Blastopirellula marina: one gene and its partner. The protein of the gene in region 1 interacts with the protein of each later gene in a pairwise test. Links are inferred from orthologs where the notes say so. Each region holds a gene or a part of one and is shown on either strand. Other genes may lie near its edges. The genes, in order: aceE and nth.

Region 1 (9,982 bases):
TTCACTTAAGGGCCGGATGAGCCCCTTGTCAAAGGTGGTTAGGTGCGGCACAATGTGTGGTTTCCACCCGGTCTAAAGTATTGACCAGGGAACAAACGTGGATGTAGGAATCACGTTTTCGTCGCTTAACTGCGGTATGGTGATTCCTGGAAATCGAATTCTTAGGAGTGAACCGCACATGGGCCATTACACAGGTCCCAAGGCCAAAATCAACCGTCGTCTCGGTGCCATGATTTATGAAAGTCGCGGCGCTATGCGTGCTGCTGACCGCCGGCCTAATCCCCCAGGTATGCACAATCGTCCAAAGCGCCCGTCCAACTACGGTGCTGCTTTGATGGAAAAGCAAAAGATCAAGCATTATTACGGCATTGGTGAAAAGCAGCTCCGTCGCTATTTTGCCCACGCCAAGCACAGCAAGGGCAACACGGGTGAAAACTTGTTGTCGTTGTGCGAACGCCGCCTGGACAACATCGTCCGTCGTGCCGGTCTGGCACTGACTCGCTGCCAGGCTCGCCAGGGTATCGTGCACGGTCACTTCCTGGTCAACGGCCAGAAGGTTGACAAGCCATCGTACCAGATGCGTCCCGGCGACGTGGTTAGCGTCCGCAACCGTGAAAAGCTGCAGATTCTGTATCGCAGCATCCACGGCGATGCTTCCGGTGAACCAGCAGCGTTCCTGTCACCCGATCCGGAAACCCTGTCGGTGACCTACGACGCCGTTCCAGGTCCTGAAGATTTCAGCCTGCCGGTGGACGTGAACATGGTGGTCGAATTCATGTCGCGTTAATTTCCGAAATCACTTTTTCGGCAATTCGCAGATTTCAGAGGGATTCCGGCACGACAGCCCGTCGCGGAGTCCCTTTTTTTTTGGTTCAATGTGCCACTGTTACCTGTGGAACTTGAGAAGCATCTCCCCACTACCGCATCTCAGGTCAGTAACTCAATTTTGCCTTAGTAAATTTGCTAGAGAGACATCATGGCTCATACCCAATTGGCGGTCATCGGTGGTGGTCCTGGGGGCTACGCAGCAGCTTTTTTGGCTGCCGACGAAGGAATGGAAGTCACCCTCATCGAAAAAGAACCGCGTCTCGGGGGAACGTGTTTGCTGCGTGGATGTATCCCATCCAAGGCGCTTTTGCACGTAGCACGCGTGATTGACGAAGTTCACGAACTAAACAAGGACTGGGGTGTCACCTTCAGTGAACCACAGATCGAGCTCGACAAGCTGCGTGCTCGCAAAGAAGGGGTGATTAAGTCCCTTTCGACCGGCCTGGGGCAACTCGCCAAGAAGCGAAATGTGACCGTCATCAAGGCCAAAGCCAGCTTCATCGATTCGAGCACGCTCGAACTGGAAGGGGACGATCCTTCCATTCCTGAAGGGGGTAAGCTGACGTTTGATCACGCGATTGTCGCCACGGGTTCGGTGGCTGCCATGCCGCCCGCTTTTCAGATCGACTCGCCACGGGTGATGGACTCGACCGGCGCTCTGGAGCTGCAAGACATTCCCGAAACCATGCTGGTGATCGGTGGTGGCTATATCGGCCTGGAAATGGGCACTGTGTACGCCCACCTGGGTACCAAGGTCAGTGTCGTCGAGTTGACCGATGGACTTCTACCGGGTGCCGACCGTAACCTGGTCAAACCGCTGGCCAAGAAGCTGGAAGAATTGTTCGAGGGTCGTATCTTCACCAACACCAAGGTCGGTTCGCTGGGCGATCGCGACGGCAAGGTCGAAGTTGCCTTCGAAGGTCCAAACAAGTTCGGCACATTCAAGTATGACCGCGTCCTGGTTTCGATCGGTCGCTGGCCGAACACCAAGGGAATTGGCCTGGAAAACACGCAGTGCGTTGTCGACAAGCGAGGTTTCATTGGGGTCGATAAGCAGCTTCGCACGGCTGATCCGAAGATCTCGGCCATTGGCGACGTGACCGGCAACCCAATGCTCGCTCACAAAGCAACGCACGAAGGTCGTGCCGCCGTCGAGGCCATTCTGGGCCACCCGGTTTCCTTCGAGCCTGCTGCGATTCCGGCCGTGATCTTCACTGATCCAGAAATTGCCTGGGCTGGTCTGATGGAAGAAGAAGCCAAAGCCATGGGTAAGAAGGTCGAAGTGGCCATGTATCCATGGGCTGCCAGCGGACGTGCCCAAGCATTGGGGCGTACCGATGGGTTGACCAAGTGGATCATCGATCCTGAGACCCAACGCGTTTTGGGCTGCGGTATTGTCGGACCTGGGGCCGGTGAGATGATTTCCGAAGCCGTTTTGGCACTGGAAATGCGAGCCGAAGTCTTTGATCTGACCTCGACAATTCACCCGCATCCGACCCTAAGCGAGACGGTTATGAACGCTGGTGAGGTATTTTTCGGAACCGCTACCGAAATTTACAAGCCAAAGAAGAAGTCGTAACGTCTTGTCCTTAAACAACTTGTAGTTTTAATTGGGCTTATGCCGATTCTGCTGACTGCAGAAGACGGAGAGGGTTCGCCTACCACTCGCTGACAAATACGGTCAGCGCGGTAGAATTCAGACTCGAAGCCCGCCTCGGGCCTAAACCGAGATTGATCTTTGAGATAAGTTAATCGAGGGTTGCTTCGCCAGAAGAGCGTCGCGCAATGAAGTCGCGACGAACGAGATTTTTCCCTGGCGCAAAGCAACGGACTGAAAAAAGGGAAGTTGCATGGCGAACGCCAAAATGATGCCTGCCGAAGAGAACTTGATGCGGAACAACCCGTCGACCTTTTCCCAAGACGTGGACCCGGCGGAAACGCAAGAGTGGCTCGACTCGCTCGACTACGTTCTGGAAGGAAAAGGGGATGATCGGGTTCGCTTTCTTCTCTCGGCTTTAGAGAATCGAGCTCACGCACGCGGCGTGGATGTGCCGTTTGCTGCCAACACGCCGTACATCAATACGATTCATTCCTCCGATCAGCCGGCGTACCCGGGTAACCGAGAATTTGAACGCCGCATCAAGAGCATCATCCGCTGGAACGCGATGGCGATGGTGACGCGGGCCAACAAGAACTTTGAGGGCCTGGGTGGTCACATCAGTACGTTCGCTTCAAGTGCTACGCTGGTGGAAGTCGCTTTCAATCACTTCCTGCGTGGTCGTGGAAGCGGCTACGAAGGGGACCAGGTTTATTTCCAGGGGCACGCTTCCCCGGGTATTTACTCGCGGGCGTTCGTCGAAGGACGCTTGACCGAAAAGAACCTCGAGAACTTCCGCCGTGAATTGCAGCCGGAAATGGGGCTTTCGTCCTATCCGCACCCATGGCTGATGGAAGATTTCTGGGAATTTCCAACCGTTTCGATGGGCTTGGGACCGATCTGCTCGATCTATCAGGCTCGCTTCAATCGCTACATGCATGACCGGGGTTTGAAAGACACCAGCAAGACACGCGTCTGGGCGTTCCTCGGTGACGGCGAATGCGATGAACCGGAAACCTTGGGTGCGATCAGCCTCGCTTCGCGCGAACAACTCGACAACCTGACGTGGGTCATCAACTGCAACCTGCAGCGTCTCGACGGTCCAGTTCGTGGTAACGGCAAGATCATCCAGGAACTGGAAGCGGTCTTCCGTGGTGCCGGCTGGAACGTCATCAAGGTGGTTTGGGGAAGCGACTGGGATCCGCTGCTGGAAGCCGACAAGACGGGCCTTCTGGTCAAGCGAATGGAAGAAGTCGTCGACGGTCAGTACCAGAAGTACGTTGTCGAATCGGGCGAATACATTCGCAAGCACTTCTTCGGCAAGTATCCCGAGTTGCTGGAACTGGTGAAGAACTACTCCGACGAAAAGCTGCAGAAGCTGACTCGTGGTGGTCACGATCCTGAAAAGGTTTACGCAGCCTACAAAGCGGCGACCGAATGCAAAGGGAAGCCGACCGTCGTCATCGCCAAGACGATCAAGGGTTATGGTCTGGGCGAAGCTGGCGAAGGCCGCAACGTCACCCACAACCAGAAGAAGCTCAACGAAGAAGAACTGCGAGAGTTCCGCACACGCTTCAGCATTCCGATCTCGGATGAAGAAGTCGTGAAAGCTCCGTTCTACCGTCCGCCGGAAGATAGCGCTGAAATGCGTTACCTGAAGAAGCGACGTCAAGAACTGGGGGGCCCGGTTCCTTCGCGTCCGACCACTCATCCCACGTCGACCATCCCAACCATGGAGGAATACAAAGAATTCCTCGGTGGCAGCAAGGGGAAAGAAATGTCGACCACGATGGGTTTTGTCCGCCTGCTTTCCAAGCTGTGCAAGGACCAGAACATCGGTCAGAACATCGTGCCGATCGTCCCTGACGAATCGCGTACTTTCGGTATGGAAGGGATGTTCCGCCAAGTCGGTATTTATGCCCACTCGGGGCAGTTGTACGAGCCGGTCGACTCCGATCAGCTGATGTATTACAAGGAAGCCAAAGACGGTCAGATCCTGGAAGAAGGGATCACCGAAGCGGGGTCGATGTCGTCGTTTATTTCGGCGGGCAATGCGTACTCGCAACACGGCATCAACATGATTCCGTTCTTCATTTACTACAGCATGTTCGGCTTCCAGCGGATCGGTGACCTGGTCTGGTGTGCAGCTGATACCCGTGCCAAAGGTTTCATGATCGGCGGTACCGCAGGTCGTACGACCCTCAACGGCGAAGGTTTGCAGCACCAGGATGGCCACAGCCATCTGAACGCGATCGCCTTCCCAACGGTTCGTTCCTACGACGTCTGTTATGCCTATGAAACGGCTGTCATCACCCTCGACGGGATGAAAAAGCTGTACGAACAGGGCGAAACGGCCATCTACTACATCACCGTAGGCAACGAAAACTACGTGATGCCCGAGATGCCTGCAGGTGCTGAAGAGGGAATCATTCGCGGTATTTACAAGCTGAAAACGCAAGAGGCCGACAAGCCGCGTGCGAAGGTTCAGCTGATGGGTAGCGGAACGATCACTCGCTGCGTGCTCGATGCTGCTCAGATTCTGGCTGAGAAGTACAACATCGCCAGCGATGTCTGGGGCGTTACCAGCTACACCGAGTTGCGTCGCGATGCCCAGTCGTGCGAACGTTGGAACATGTTCCATCCCACCGAAGAGCCGAAGAAGTCGTACATCGAAACCGTCATGGACGGCGTCGAAGGTCCGTTTATCTCGGCTTCCGACAATGTCCGGGCATGGGGCGAACAGATCCGTCCTTACCTGCCTGGCAACATGGTTGCTCTGGGAACCGACGGTATGGGACGCAGCGAAACTCGCGAAGCGCTGCGTCGTCACTTCGAGGTCGATGCCGAATCGGTGGTCATTGCCACGCTTTACGAGTTGGCTCGCACCGGCAAGATCGAGCGTACCGAAGTGGCTCAGGCGATCAAAGATTTGAACTTCGACGCGGAAAAGCCAAACCCATATTTTGCCTAACGGCATATTGGCAGCATCGTCGGTCGGACAGACCCCTGGCCGACGACCGCTTTTCCATGCGACTTGAAATACGCATTCCAAGCAAGGTTATTCACCATGGCAATAGACGTACAACTGCCTGATCTGGGCGATGGAATTGAATCGGGAGACGTGCTGGCCGTGCATGTTTCGGTGGGCGATACGGTCGAAAAGGGACAAACCCTGATCGAAATCGAAACCGATAAGGCCACGGTCGATGTTCCCAGCACCGAAGGGGGCAAGATTGCAAAGGTCCACGTCAAGACGGGCGATACCGTAGCTGTTCACGCGCCGATCGTGACCCTGGAAGCCGCCGGCTCCGCTGGTTCTTCGGCACCTCCTGTCGCTGCACCACCTCAGGAAGAAAAGGCCCCTGAACCAGAAGCCCCTCCGGCTCCGGTTAAGGCCGTCGAGCCAGCTCCGGTTCGCGAAGAACCTAAAGCGGCTCCTCAGCCTACTAAGCCAGTGGCACCACCCAAGCCAGTTACCCCGGCACCAGCCCCAGTTGCCGAAGCACCTAGCGCCGACGACAGCGTGCCAGCCGGGCCGGCCGTGCGTCGCTTTGCCCGCGAAGTAGGTGTCGATCTGCGCAACGTTACCGGTTCGGGTCCCAATGGTCGCATCGAACGTGATGACGTTCTGCGTACCGTTCGAGATTTGAACCAAGGAGGATCGGCCGCCAAGTCGGGTGCGGCTTCCGCGGCCCCTGCGACGGGCGCTTTGCCATCGCTCACCGGCGAAGCCAACCAGGACAAGTACGGTCCGGTTCGCATCGAGAAGATGAAGAAGATCCGCAAGGTCACCGCTGCTCAGATGAGCAAGAGCTGGACGACTGCTCCGCGGGTTACCAACTTCGACGACGCCGACATCACGGCCCTCGAAGAACTGCGTCAGCAAAGCAAAGACGACTACGCCGAGGCTGGTGTCAAGCTGACCACTATGCCGTTTTTGATCAAGGCCGTTGCCGTTGCTTTGCGTGAGCATCCGGAACTGAACGCCTCGATCGACATGGAACAGGAACAGGTCATCTACAAAGATTACGTGAACGTCGGTATTGCCGTCGATTCCGATCGTGGTCTGCTCGTGCCGAATATGAAGAACACCGATCGCATGTCGATTCCCGACATCGCTCGTAGCCTTCAGCAAACGGCTTCCGACATTCGTGGCAACACGTTTGAAATGTCGGCCATCCAAGGTGGGACCTTCACGATCAGCAACCTGGGAGCTATCGGCGGTACTTACAGCACGCCAATCATCAATGTCCCGGAAGTTGCCATCCTGTTGGTTGGCCGCTCGCGAAAGATGCCGGTCGTTGTGAAAGACCAAATCGTTGCTCGCCTGATGATGCCGCTGAGCCTGTCGTACGATCACCGCCTGGTCGATGGTGCCACGGCCCAGCGATTCCTGAACGACGTCAAGAGCCTGCTGGAGAACCCCAGCAAGCTGTTGATGGCTCCTTAGTCATCCGAGCCACTCTCGAAATGTATAAAAGCCCCCTCGCGATACCAGATTGCGAGGGGGCTTTCTTTTTCGTCGTTGGGAATTGGGGTAACCTTCTATGGGGCACTCAAAAGGATGGAGTGGAGCAGGCCAATTCTGGTGGCTATAATCCAGGTCGATTGAATCTCGATCTTGCGAATGGGTGATCATGGCCAAGCTTCATATTGTCTGTCCGAATTGCAGTACCAAGTATCCCGTTGCCGACGACAAACTTGCCGGGCGGCGAGTCACGTGTAAGAAGTGCTCGCAGAAGTTCGTTGCAGAGATTCAGGGGGCCACTCCACCTCCGGAGGATGACCTGTCTCTGATACCCAGCAGCGCGGCAGATGATCCGTTTGGAGGAGATTCTTTCGGTGGGGGTGATCTGTTTGGCGACTTTCCGAGTTCGGAATCAGCCACGTCAGCGCCTTCGCTAGGAGCATTGCCTGCCAAGCAAAAGAGCAACTCGCCTGGGGGCTTCGACCTTATACCTATTCTGCTTGGATCGGCGCGAGTGGTCGGCGTTTCGGTTGTGGTCATCATTGCGTTCTCGACAGTTTTTGCCTCGCCCGGCTCAGGCCAGGGGTCGTCCCCCGGCAACAATGTAGCGGGCGGTCCGCGTGGCCCAGGGGCACCTTGGAACGATCGAGGATTTGGGCCACCGCAAAACCAAGGCGGGGCAAGAAGCGAGGGGGCGTTCGCGCCGCCGCGTAGTCAAGGCGGGGCGAACGATGAAGGGATTTATGTGCCACCGGCTGATGGTCCGAACCCAAGCCCGCCATTCGGTGGATCGACCCCGAATCAACGCAATGAGCCCTCCTTGGGGCGGACGAATCCACCGCCACCAGGCATGATGCCTAATTGGGGACCCAGTCGTAGACCATCCGGTGAGGATTTTAGAAAGCAGTTAGAGAAGGATTATGGGGATAAGCTCGTACGCTTAGAGCACAAGAAGATCAGTGTCGATCAGACCAAAGAGATTGGGAAAGTTTTGGGCCCTCTTATGATCAACATGTCTTATTCCAGCTTCTTCGATCCCAATGTTGATAGCTATGTCTTCTTGTTTCCATACGACGGCGATCTGAACGAACTGGCTTCGAAGATCACCTTTGGCGAGGTGGACAAAGTACTCGTAGGTGAGCGGCGAATCCGTATGAAGACGATCACGATTCCCTGACGGTTCCGATAGCAAAGCGGGTAGGGCCAGCCTATGAATGCTAGTCAGCTCGTTCAGAGTGTGATCGAAGCCCCGCAATTTCTCAGTCAGCAAGTCCTGCTGATTGAGAAGCTCGCGATTCAAGATGCGACCGCGTTGGTGTCGCATCTGGTTCAGGCATTCCACGCTTATCAGTTGTGGCCCCAGGACGCGGCCTGCCTCATCGCTGCTTGCCGTCCGACCGACGAGCAGTTGCTGCAACTCTTGAAGGATGAGCGTGAACGTTGCCAAAAACTTGGCCTACACATCCTGGCTCAGTTGATTGACGCGTATCACTTCCAGCAGCAGGCACACACGGACTTGGCGATTGTCGTTCTTTCGCTACTACGGACGGAAGTATTTTGGCCGAGGCGAAAGTACATGCGCTCGCTGGAGGCTTGGGCGAAATCTCATTCCTTCCCGGGCGACGCCCCGCCAGCATAGCGTTGATAGTAAGGCCTGGTCGCAACAGGAAGAGAACCGCCACATCCGCATGCAGTGGAGATATGAAGAGAAGCGATCGACTCGATGGGTGGATTTTCATGGTACTCGCCGGTGTGAAAGCCTTGCAGAAGTATGGTGTCAAGTTAAACCTGATTCGCGATCAGTTGCCGGACGGCGTTGTGGAAATGTAGTGGCCGACTGTTAGATATTTAGAAGGGAAAGAGGGCTTCGATGATAATGTTTCTACGCGTGGTGATTGGTGTTATCGCAGGCCTGGCACTTGCGTTTGTCTTGGTCATTGGTGTCGAGCTATTCAGCGCAGTAGTGCATCCGTTTCCCGAAGGTTTTGAGGGGACGGAAGAGGAAATCTGCGCGCACGTCGAAAAGTACCCTGGCTGGGTACTGGCTGTGGTTGTGCCGATGTGGGCGCTGATTTTATTTAGCAGTACATGGGTCTCGCGAAAGATCGGCGGCCTGGTGGCGTCGCTACTAGTCGGATCGCTACTTTTGATCGCAGTAGGATTTAACCAATGGATGCTGCCGTATCCGATATGGTTTGAAGTAGCGAACTTCGTGGCGTTGCCATTGGCCATGCTGGGCGCGATTCAGATTAATCGCACCAAGGTAGAAACATTACTGAACGAGAGTGGGGACGCGGAGAATCTCTCACGGTAACCCTCTCCCTGCGTGGGAGAGGGGATTAGAGATCTTGTCAGAGGACGCTTCGTCTAGGTCAGCGTCCAGCCATCGGGTAGGCAGGCACCTTTTTCGATGCAAGGAATGCCGTCGACGATGGTGACCCCTTCCGGGTATTCCTTGTCTTCCAGGTTGTCGGTTTTCACCACGCGGACGTTATTGCCGATGTGGCAATTCTTGTCGACGATGGCTCCCTTGATGACACTGCCGGAACCGATCTTCATGCGAGGTCGGCCGCACGATTCATCGGCTTCGGTTTCCATGCGAGTCGCGTAGTAGTCGCAGCCCATCAGCACCGAGTCTTCGATGGTGACGTTTTCTTCGATCACGCTACGCAGGCCAATCACGCTGTTCTTGATCGTGCAGCCTTTGCCGATCTGGCAGCCGTCAGCGATCATGCTATTGGTGATCATGCTTTCCATGACCATCGTTGGTGGCAGGAAGCGAGCACGGGTGAAGATCGGCGCGTCTTCTTCGACAAACTCGAACGGAGGCGTCGGGGCCAGCGTGGCGAGGTTCGATTCGTAGAACGCTTTGATCGTACCGATGTCTTCCCAGTAGCTGTCGAACATGTGCATCTGCACTTTTTTCGCACGAATCGCTGCCGGGAAGATCTCTTTACCGAAGTCCTGGTAGTCGGTCTTTTCCAACAGTTCAACCAGTGTGTCGCGGTTGAACAGGTAGTTACCCATGCTCGCCAGGCAGTCACGACCGTTGGACTGAATGCCACGGGCATCGATCCAGGCTGGATCGG
Region 2 (9,414 bases), on another replicon or contig:
ATTATTTTCATTGACTCCGCGTTCATCGTCTGAGACGGCCTGGTCAATCTCTTTCTGCAGTTCAGCATCCGAGAGCGTTGGCATCGTGTCCTCAAGTCCCTGGACGTACGCGCGATCTTTCGAGGATAGCCGCTCGAGGGGGACCGTGAATCGATTTCCCTTCACGTCCAAGATGACCGCTTTACCATCTTGAACAACTTCGACAAGCTCAGCTTCGACTTCTTTCCCCTCTACCGTTGTCCAAGTGCGCGCCTGTGCCGTGGAAAGATAGGTAAGCACCGCGCATACTGCGATAAGAGCCCAGCTAAATCGCCAGAAGTAGGTTGGTCGCCTGAACATGGGAATCTCTTTTATGCTGGCCAAGGGGATAAATGCCGCGCACATTTCCCCCTGATATCATTCGTTATACCATCGTTCCGATAGTTATGACGAAATTGCCTGGGAAACAGTTTTTGTTACACCTCCATAGAGGTATTCGATGATATTCTTTGTGGTGACCGCTCGTCAATCGGAAAATTCCATTCTTAGCGCGGGCATTTCACGCAAATCTTTAGATAATAACGATATTCGCGAATCGTCCGCCGTAATTTGCTCCAGAAACGAACTTTTATGGATGTCGCCACAACGGTCAAGAAAATTCTAGGGAATGTTGAAAAAGTCATTCTCGGTAAACGACAGCAAGTTGTCTTTTCGCTCGTAGCTTGGCTTTCCGAGGGGCATGTTCTGATGGAAGACGTGCCGGGGGTTGCGAAGACAATGCTAGCAAGGGCTCTGGCGAAAAGTGTCGGATGCACCCTCAAACGCGTCCAGTGCACGCCAGACCTATTGCCCAGCGACGTCACTGGGACGTCGATCTTCAATCAGAAGACGTCGGAATTCGAGTTCCGTCCTGGGCCGGTCTTCACTAACATTCTTCTCGCCGACGAGATTAACCGGACAACTCCTCGCACCCAGGCCGCTTTGCTGGAAGCCATGGCTGAGTCGCGCGTCACCATTGATGGTGAGACGCATCAACTCGATCCGCCGTTCCTTGTATTAGCGACACAAAACCCAATCGATCATGAGGGTACCTTTCCGCTGCCTGAGGCCCAACTCGATCGTTTTCTGATGAAGTTCAGTTTAGGCTACCCCAGCCTGGAAGACGAGCTCAAGATGCTTACCGCTTCGCGGAAGCAGCATCCCTTGGAAACCATCGAGGCTGTGGTTACCAAGGAAGAATTGCGTGCCTGTCAAAAGGCGAGTCGTAGTGTCAAGTTACACGAGAAGGTCCAGCGTTACATCGTTGAACTTGTCCATGCGACACGCCGGCATGATCAACTGATGCTTGGGGCAAGCCCTCGTGCCTCGCTGGCGCTGTTTCGTACCAGCCAATCACTGGCAGCGATTTTGGGACGCAACTACGTGCTGCCAGACGACGTCAAGCGAGTGCTGACGCCAGTGATGGCTCATCGACTGATCTTGCGTCCCGAAAGTCGACTTCGCAAAGTAACCCCCCAAGACGTGCTGGACGATATTCTGCAGGAAGTCCCTGTCCCTATGCTGGACGAGGCAACGGTTTAATGCGTTGGGTCTTGGGAGCCGCGATCCTGCTTGCTCTATCCTTGGCGTTTGGCTTGGGATTGATGACCTATGCCATGTACGCATTGGTCGCGGTCATGCTGGGCTCTCGGGTGCTCGTTCGCTACTGGCTACGAAGCTTATCGGCGACTCGACATGTCAGTCAGGTAGATGCTGAAGAAGGGGATGTGATCACGGTTGCGCTGACCGTCCATTATTCGGGTGTCATTCCCATGCCGTGGATGCTGATCGAGGATCTGCTGCCCAGACATGCCGTGATAACTCGTCCAGCGGCATTGGAAGTGGATGGAAAGAGGATCTTCCTGGCGATGTTATGGCCGCGGGCCACCAAACTATTTACGTACCGAATTCAATGCAATCGCCGCGGATACTATCAGATCGGACCGGCCGTGCTCGAGACGGGGGATGTGTTCGGCCTATACAAACAATTCAAGGTGATTGCTGAGCCAGAGTTCATTACGGTCGATCCGGCGATTATTCCGCTGGACGGATTCGATCTCGTTTCCAAGCGTCCCTTGGGCGAAATCAAAATGCAATCGCGACTTTTTGAAGACCCGTCGCGTATTGCCGGCATTCGTCGCTATCAATTGGGAGATCCCCTGAACCGGATTCACTGGGCCTCGACAGCCAGAACCGGCCAACTGCATAGCAAACAGTACGAAGCAACCTGCATTGCAGGCGTAAGCATTATTCTCGACCTTCATCCCGATAGCTTTCCGGAAAAGGATGAACCGATTCGGAGCGAGTTGGCGATCAAATGCGCGGTAGCCATTGCCAATTCGGTTCATTTGATGGATCAACAGGTAGGGATCTTTACCAATTCGGTCGATGCGGCTGAGCGGATGAAATACGAAGGCTGGGACTTCGATGCCCGGACGCGCGACGCAGCCAGAAAGAGTGCAGGGCGTATCGATCGTGATCCCCGCTTGAATCCCCAGAAGGTGCGAACCAAAAGAGGTGCCCATCAGTTTCAGCAGATCCGACATATGATGGCCCGCAGTGAAAAGAATGAAGGGCTCGCGCTGCCGTCGCTGCTCTTGGAGATTGAGAGTGACCTGCCACGCGATGCGACGGTCGTTCCGATCCTTAGTAAGGTTACCCCTGAGATAGCGATGACGCTGGGTAACCTGGTCCGCGGAGGTTACGCCGTGACGCCCATCGTCAATTGCTGGGACGAGTACGAATTCGCCCAAGCCGCCGGATTGCTACTTGCCGAACGCATGTTGGCCAAGCAGTTGAAATCGATGGAAACCATCAGTCAGATCTGTCAGGAACAGGCCTATCCGTTGTTTTAGATTGGGTGTGAAGTGTTTGGTTTTCAGCGAGATTGACTTAGAGCTGACGACTGTTTTCGTCATGGATTGAGAGCAAAAGTTTCATGCGTCCCCGACTCACCGAACTCGACTATGCCATCATCGCCGTTGCGCCGGCGTTAATCATGGTATTGGTGGGAAGTTTGGTGCTGTTTTCGGTGGGGATCTTCTACGACGGTCCCCATGTCTGGCGGCTCAATTTCATCATGTGCATGTTTGTACTGGGGATCGTGGCGAATGCTCGCGTGGGGATCGAAGAGGGGGGAACGCGAGCCGCAATTCTCGGAGGAATTCTGGGAGTATGCGTCCTCGCTGCGGTGATGAGATTCGTTCCCGAGGCGATCATCTTAACAGCAGTGCTGCTCGCGGTTGTGTGGTGGCTGAGTACCCGCCTGGTTTACGATTGCACTGTCATGGCCGGCTCCGTCGATGCGTCTCAAAAAGGGCTAATGCAGTGGATCCGGGGTGAAGTACCAGAAGAAGAATCTCATGAGCAAGAGATCACCCAGCCTGACGATCAGCTTCAGGGGGTTACCGGTCAAGCAGAAGAAGATACGCAGCAGTCGAAGACATTTCTAGAAAAGCTCGACGCTTGGATCAATCCTACGAATACGAAGTTTGCCCCAGGGGCTTGGGTGGTCTATTTCTCGTTGGCAGCCCTTCCCATATTTGGCTTCGGCCAGGCACTAGCCGGAAGCAAAGTTGCCGATAAGAAGTGGTATCTGTTCACGTTGCTTGTCGCGTATGTCTTCGCCGCACTGAGTCTATTGGTGACGACCAGTTTTCTTGGGCTTCGCCGTTACCTTCAAACGCGCGGCCTGGTCATGCCGCTCAGTATGACCGGTACCTGGCTGGGGGTGGGCTTTGGTGTGGTGGCACTGGTGCTGATCGTGGTGTCGATTTTGCCGCGGCCCAATGCCGAGTACGAACTGGCTCAACTTCCTTTCTACCAAGACGAACAGCAACGCAAAGCATCGCAGGTAGCCGTCAACAAAGACGGTACGAACGACAATCGCCAGGACCGTTCGAAGACCACTGAAAACCAGGAACGAGCCGACGAGAATTCGCAAAAGTCAGACGAGACACGAAAAGACGGAAAAGAGGCCAGCAACCAATCCGACCCCAATGCTCAGAAAAAGAAGCCTGGGGAATCGAAAGAATCCGATCAGCAGCAAAGCGAGAACTCGAAGACGAACGACAAAAACCAGAGCGAAGGGCAGAAGGAATCAGACTCGCAGGAGAAGTCGTCCGATCCATCGAAGTCTCAACAGGGAGAAGCGGAGCAGCGGCAAGGTGATCAATCCTCTGAGAAATCCGACAAACCAGAGCAAAAGCAGCAGGATGACACAAAGCCAAAGCCGTCGGAAGAAAAGGACTCTCAGGAAGACGCTTCCAATGAGCCACCCCAAGATCAATCAAATCAATCGCCTTCACAAACACCGGCATTCTCCTTTCCCAACCCACTGGCTTCGTTGGGGGACTTGCTCAAAGTTCTGGTCTACGTGGTCGTTCTTGGCATGATCGCGTTTTTGGTGTGGAAGTTCTGGGACGATATCGTCAAGGCATGGAATGAGTTCTGGGCGAGCCTCTTAGGTGAAAAGAAAAAGGAAGAGGTTGAGCAGGGGGTGGCCCCCGAACCGCTGAAGAAGCCGCGCATTGCATTCTCAGCGTTTCGCAATCCATTCCAGGACCCGAGTTGGAAGGGAAAGCCACTGGAAGAGTGGGTGCGATATTCGTTCGCGGCGCTGGAAGCTTGGGCGGCAGAGCAGGGGAGCCAACGCCGGGAAGAACAGACGCCAGGCGAATTTGCCACTATGCTCGAAAACGAGCACCACGAATTGGCGAGTACGGTACGTCCCACGGCCGATCTTTACGGCCAGGTTGCCTACGGAAGTGGAAAGGCCCCTAGGGAAACGCTCGAAATTCTGCGAAAACTGTGGGAGCGATTAAAGAGTTAGGAACGAATACTCCTCGCTTGTTTTCGCTCTCATTGAAAACGTATCACTCCAAGCTGAAAAACTATTCCTGCATGATCGAAGACCTCCAAGAGCGGAAAGCCCAGGCCCGCCGCGTTGTTCGGCAACTGAAAAAGGATTACGCGGGCGCTGAGTGCGCCTTGAATTACGAGACCCCCTTTCAACTGTTGATTGCGACGATTCTGTCGGCGCAATGTACCGATGTACGGGTCAACATCGTGACGAAGGAGTTGTTTGCCAAGTATCCCGATGCCGATTCCATGTCGCGGGCCCCGGTCAAGACATTGGAGAACCTGGTCAAGACGACGGGATTCTTCCGGAACAAAGCGAAGAACATCCATGCCGCCTCGCGGGCACTGGCCGACGAGTTCGATGGCGAGGTGCCCAAGGACTTAGCAACCCTGGTGGCCTTGCCCGGAGTCGGTCGAAAAACGGCCAATGTCGTGCTAGGGACCGCCTACGGAATCCCTTCCGGTATCGTCGTCGACACCCATGTCGGGCGGCTGACCAAACGGCTGGGACTGACAGATAAAGGGGACGCAGTCCAGATCGAACGCGAATTGATGGAGGTGGTTCCTAAGAAAGAGTGGATCGATTTCTCGCATCGACTGATTCACCACGGTCGAGCGGTTTGTGCGGCCAGGAAACCCAAATGTGAGGGATGCCATTTCCTTAAGTTCTGCCCGCAGATCGGCGTCGTGTAAATCTGAAGAAAAAAGTGACCATCTGTTTGGCGCTTTTCGCGTTGGTAAACGAGGGATTTGTTTTGGCCTGAACGATTCTTGGGCAATTGTCTCGTGGAACCAATGCCATGGAAACGAATAAGCGAATTGTCAACTTCGGGAGAAACGTCGATTTTCATTCCGCTCATTATTATGAGCCAAGTTCCGAGGAAGAACTGCTCGAAATTCTGAATCGGCACAACACAGGGAAGATACGTGTCGTTGCATCGAAACATGCCTGGAGCGGTGCCATTGTTTCCGCGGACGTGATCGTCAATATGCGGAACTTCAATGAAGTAAAGGTTGATGATTCGTCCGAACCGCCACTCGCAATCGTGGGGGGCGGCACTCAGATGAAGAAGGTACTCGCTGAACTCGCCAAGCGAGGCCTGACGACTCCGTCGATTGGATTGATTACCGAACAAACCATCGCCGGGGCAATCTCGACCGGTACGCATGGTTCCGGGAAAAACAGCCTCTCGCACTATATGGAATCATTACGGATCGCATGTTTCGACAACGACGGTAAGGCGGAGATTCGGGAGGTCAAGTCAGGTGAATCATTACAGGCAGCCCGTTGCAGTCTAGGGTGCCTCGGCATCATTTTGGGCGTGACATTTCGCTGTGTGCCCCAGTATTGGGTGACCGAAAAAGCGACATGGTGCACGATGATCGACGACGCCTTGGTATTGGAGGATCAGTCTCCCCTGCAGCAGTTTTTTCTGCTTCCCCACAGTTGGCGGTATGTCTCGCAGGAACGACGCGTATCGGATCTTCCCCAGCCATCTTGGTCGGCTTGGCTGTATCGGTGGTATTGGTTTCTCAGTCTCGACATCGGTTTACACCTGGGGGTAATTGCTTCCGCGAGATGGCTAAGGAGCCGGTCGTTGGTGCACGCATTGTTTCGCTGGGGCTTGCCGGCGTCCGTCTTTTCAAGATGGGTGGTTACAGACCGTAGCGACCGAATTCTTGTCATGGAGCACGAACTGTTCCGGCATCTTGAGATCGAATTGTTTGTCGCCCAATCGAAAGTGCGAGAAGCTGCTGCGTTTGTTGCCCAGGTTCTGCAATTAGCCGATGGTCAACGTGACTGCCTGGCCGCTCTCTGGCAAGATAGGCTCGGTGAGATGGGAATGAGTGAGGAACTCCAGGCCCTGCGCGGTATCTACTGCCATCATTACCCAATTTGTTTCCGCCGGATTCTTGCTGACGATACGCTGATCTCGATGTCGGAAGGAACCGAGCCATGGGTCTATTCCATCAGTTTGATTACCTACGTCGAGCCCAGGGAGCCCTTCTTCCAGGTCGGCCGATTTCTGGCTCGAAGCATGGCTAAGTTGTTTGGGGCACGCCCCCACTGGGGAAAGTGGTTTCCTCTGTCCGGGGGCGAAGTCGAAGAACTTTATCCCCGACTCGAGGCATTCAGGGAGACGGCCTATGAATTCGATCGTAGCGGGGTGTTTCGGAATCCATATGTAGAGGAAGTCTTTTCGTTCCCCACGATGACGACACACCAAGAAGCGAATGGTCGTCAAACTGGCAGCGAGAGTGGGGTTTGACGTGATGGGAGCACGCGAATTTGGCCGCCAAGAACAATACCTTGCGTGGAAAACTAGTCCGTTTTAATTTCGCAAATACCCTCTATAATCAGCACTTCGGTATCATCCAGGACTTTTCGCCTGCGACGGCTCATGACGACCGTTGTGGACAACCCAAGGCCCATCCATGATTCTTTCCGGTAATGAGATTCGGAAACATCTCAACAGCAAGATCTTTATCGAGCCTTATGACGAAAGTCGTTTAAATCCCAATAGTTACAATCTGACGCTCAACGAAGAATTGATGACGTACGAGGAGTTGATCCTCGATATGCGTCAGCCTCACCGGATCCGGCGAATTACAATACCGGAAGAGGGTTACGTGCTGAATCCAAATCAGTTGTATTTGGCACGAACCAATGAGATGACCGAAACGCACGGCTACGTTCCCATGATTGAGGGGCGCAGTTCAATCGGGCGGCTTGGTCTTTTCGTGCACGTGACCGCTGGGTTTGGTGATGTCGGGTTCAAAGGATTTTGGACCTTAGAGATGTTTGCCGTCCAGCCGATTCGCATCTATCCGAATGTCCCCATTTGCCAGATCTTCTATCACGAGATCACGGGTGACATTACGGAGTATGTGAGCGACAAGTACCAGAACAATCACGGAATTCAGCCCAGCCTGTTGTTCAAGGAGTTGAACCCCGGGGCCCAGCCTCCGGATGAATCGCAAATGGCATTTCCCTTTGATAACCCTTAAGCCCCACCCTGTATAAATTACGAGAACACTGCCATGCCGCAAAACAAATCCCGCCTATCTCGCCGTGACCTGATTAAGACCGTTGTGGGTACCTCGGTGGCTGGTTTGGCCATGGCCGGCACTGCTCGTGCTGCAGGGTCTTCCGCTGCAACCCAAGTTCCCTCGGAAGACTTCAAGGCAACCGGTAAGAATATCAAGCAGTCGGTCATGGCATGGTGCTTTAATCCAATGCCGATGGAAACCCTGATTCCCGCATGTGCGAAGATGGGACTTCAGGCGATGGAAGGGATCGATGTCAAATGGTACCCCCTGATGAAAGAGCACGGCTTGAAGGTATCGCTATGCTCGGGACATGGCTTCAAGGATGGTCCGGTAAATCCGGACAATCACGCAATGTGTACCGAGAAGCTGAAAGGGGCCATCGATACCGCAGTGAAGTGGAATTGCCCTAGCGTGATCACGTTCACCGGGATGAGCAAAAAGGGAATCGGCTTCGAGCAAGGCACCAAGAATTGCGTCGAATTCTGGAAATCAGTGATTCCCTACGCAGAAGAAAATAACGTTCAACTTGTGCTCGAACACCTCAACAGCCGAGATGATTCGCACCCTATGAAGGGGCATCCCGGTTACTTTGGAGACGATGTCGATCATTGCCTGGACATGATCAAACAGGTCGACTCACCAAACATGAAGTTACTGTTCGATTTCTACCACGTGCAGATTATGAACGGTGACGTTATTCGACGTTTCCGCCAGAGCCTGCCGTACATTGGGCACCTGCACACGGCTGGAAATCCAGGTCGATGTGAACTGGACGATACGCAAGAGATGAACTACTCGGCCATCATCAAGGCCGTGGCGGATTCGGAATACGATGGATACGTCGTCCAGGAATACATCCCTACCTGGGATGACAAACTGGCGTCACTCCGGCACGGTGTCGCGCTGTGCGACGTCTAGAGCCAAGTAGCGGCAAGGGGGCTCATTAGCGAGCCCCGTGCTCTTGCAGGCTTTGTTTGAACTGTGTGTAGAAGGCCCGCTGCTGTTCGTATCGGTCTTTCGGGATCTGGTGCTGGAAATAGTCCAAGTAATCGATCATCTGCTGGGACAGATCGGTGAACGAGTAGTTGGAATCGGCCTGTGGATTGACCCAATTCGGATCGCCGGGCTCGGTATGGCTGACGTAGCGACCTTGGTCGTCGACATGGATATTGGCCAGCAACGTGGGAAGCTTCATCTGCAACTCGTAGAAGATCTTCTCTCTCGGATCCATATCCGCGGTCGCTTCATTCCACGCATTCACGACCGCTTCAGGCGTACGGCTGTCAGGGAAGCGAATCATGTATGCTTCACCGACTTGGGTTAGCCCATCGTAGTTCAGGTCGATTTGTGCTGGCCTTGGGATGAGCAGGTTTAATGCGGCTTCAGGGGTCAGGGAGTCGATGTCGATCGGATCGACCAGTCGATTCACATGCTGCACCGTGGCTAACTCATCGGCAGTGAGGTTTTTAAGAAAGCCATGCGGAT

Evidence for each region.
Region 2: the proteins of aceE (region 1) and nth interact in binary tests that used the Escherichia coli proteins (3 or more experiments, as listed by UniProt). The link is inferred for Blastopirellula marina from one-to-one orthologs.

What each region holds. Positions count from the first base shown.
Region 1 is NZ_PUIA01000094.1:86,551-96,532, reverse strand. What follows is about bases 2,311-5,596. They hold aceE (pyruvate dehydrogenase (acetyl-transferring), homodimeric type), read left to right. Parts: upstream 2,311-2,693; coding sequence 2,694-5,396; downstream 5,397-5,596. Other genes in these bases: C5Y96_RS26305 (2-oxo acid dehydrogenase subunit E2), read left to right, coding at 5,493-5,596; lpdA (dihydrolipoyl dehydrogenase), read left to right, coding at 2,311-2,407. Outside these bases: rpsD (30S ribosomal protein S4), read left to right, coding at 179-787; more of lpdA, read left to right, coding at 977-2,310; more of C5Y96_RS26305, read left to right, coding at 5,597-6,875; C5Y96_RS26300 (zinc-ribbon domain-containing protein), read left to right, coding at 7,063-8,070; C5Y96_RS26295 (hypothetical protein), read left to right, coding at 8,104-8,532; C5Y96_RS28025 (hypothetical protein), read left to right, coding at 8,595-8,723; C5Y96_RS26290 (hypothetical protein), read left to right, coding at 8,764-9,207; C5Y96_RS26285 (glucose-1-phosphate adenylyltransferase), read right to left, coding at 9,261-9,982. UniProt on the Escherichia coli protein: Component of the pyruvate dehydrogenase (PDH) complex, that catalyzes the overall conversion of pyruvate to acetyl-CoA and CO(2).
Region 2 is NZ_PUIA01000057.1:117,960-127,373, reverse strand. The notes cover bases 4,028-6,745. They hold nth (endonuclease III), read left to right. Parts: upstream 4,028-4,920; coding sequence 4,921-5,571; downstream 5,572-6,745. Other genes in these bases: C5Y96_RS17575 (D-arabinono-1,4-lactone oxidase), read left to right, coding at 5,679-6,745; C5Y96_RS17585 (DUF4129 domain-containing protein), read left to right, coding at 4,028-4,849. Outside these bases: C5Y96_RS17600 (hypothetical protein), read right to left, coding at 1-339; C5Y96_RS17595 (AAA family ATPase), read left to right, coding at 610-1,560; C5Y96_RS17590 (DUF58 domain-containing protein), read left to right, coding at 1,560-2,873; more of C5Y96_RS17585, read left to right, coding at 2,957-4,027; more of C5Y96_RS17575, read left to right, coding at 6,746-7,148; dcd (dCTP deaminase), read left to right, coding at 7,315-7,887; C5Y96_RS17565 (TIM barrel protein), read left to right, coding at 7,921-8,847; C5Y96_RS17560 (hypothetical protein), read right to left, coding at 8,873-9,414. UniProt on the Escherichia coli protein: DNA repair enzyme that has both DNA N-glycosylase activity and AP-lyase activity. The DNA N-glycosylase activity releases various damaged pyrimidines from DNA by cleaving the N-glycosidic bond, leaving an AP (apurinic/apyrimidinic) site.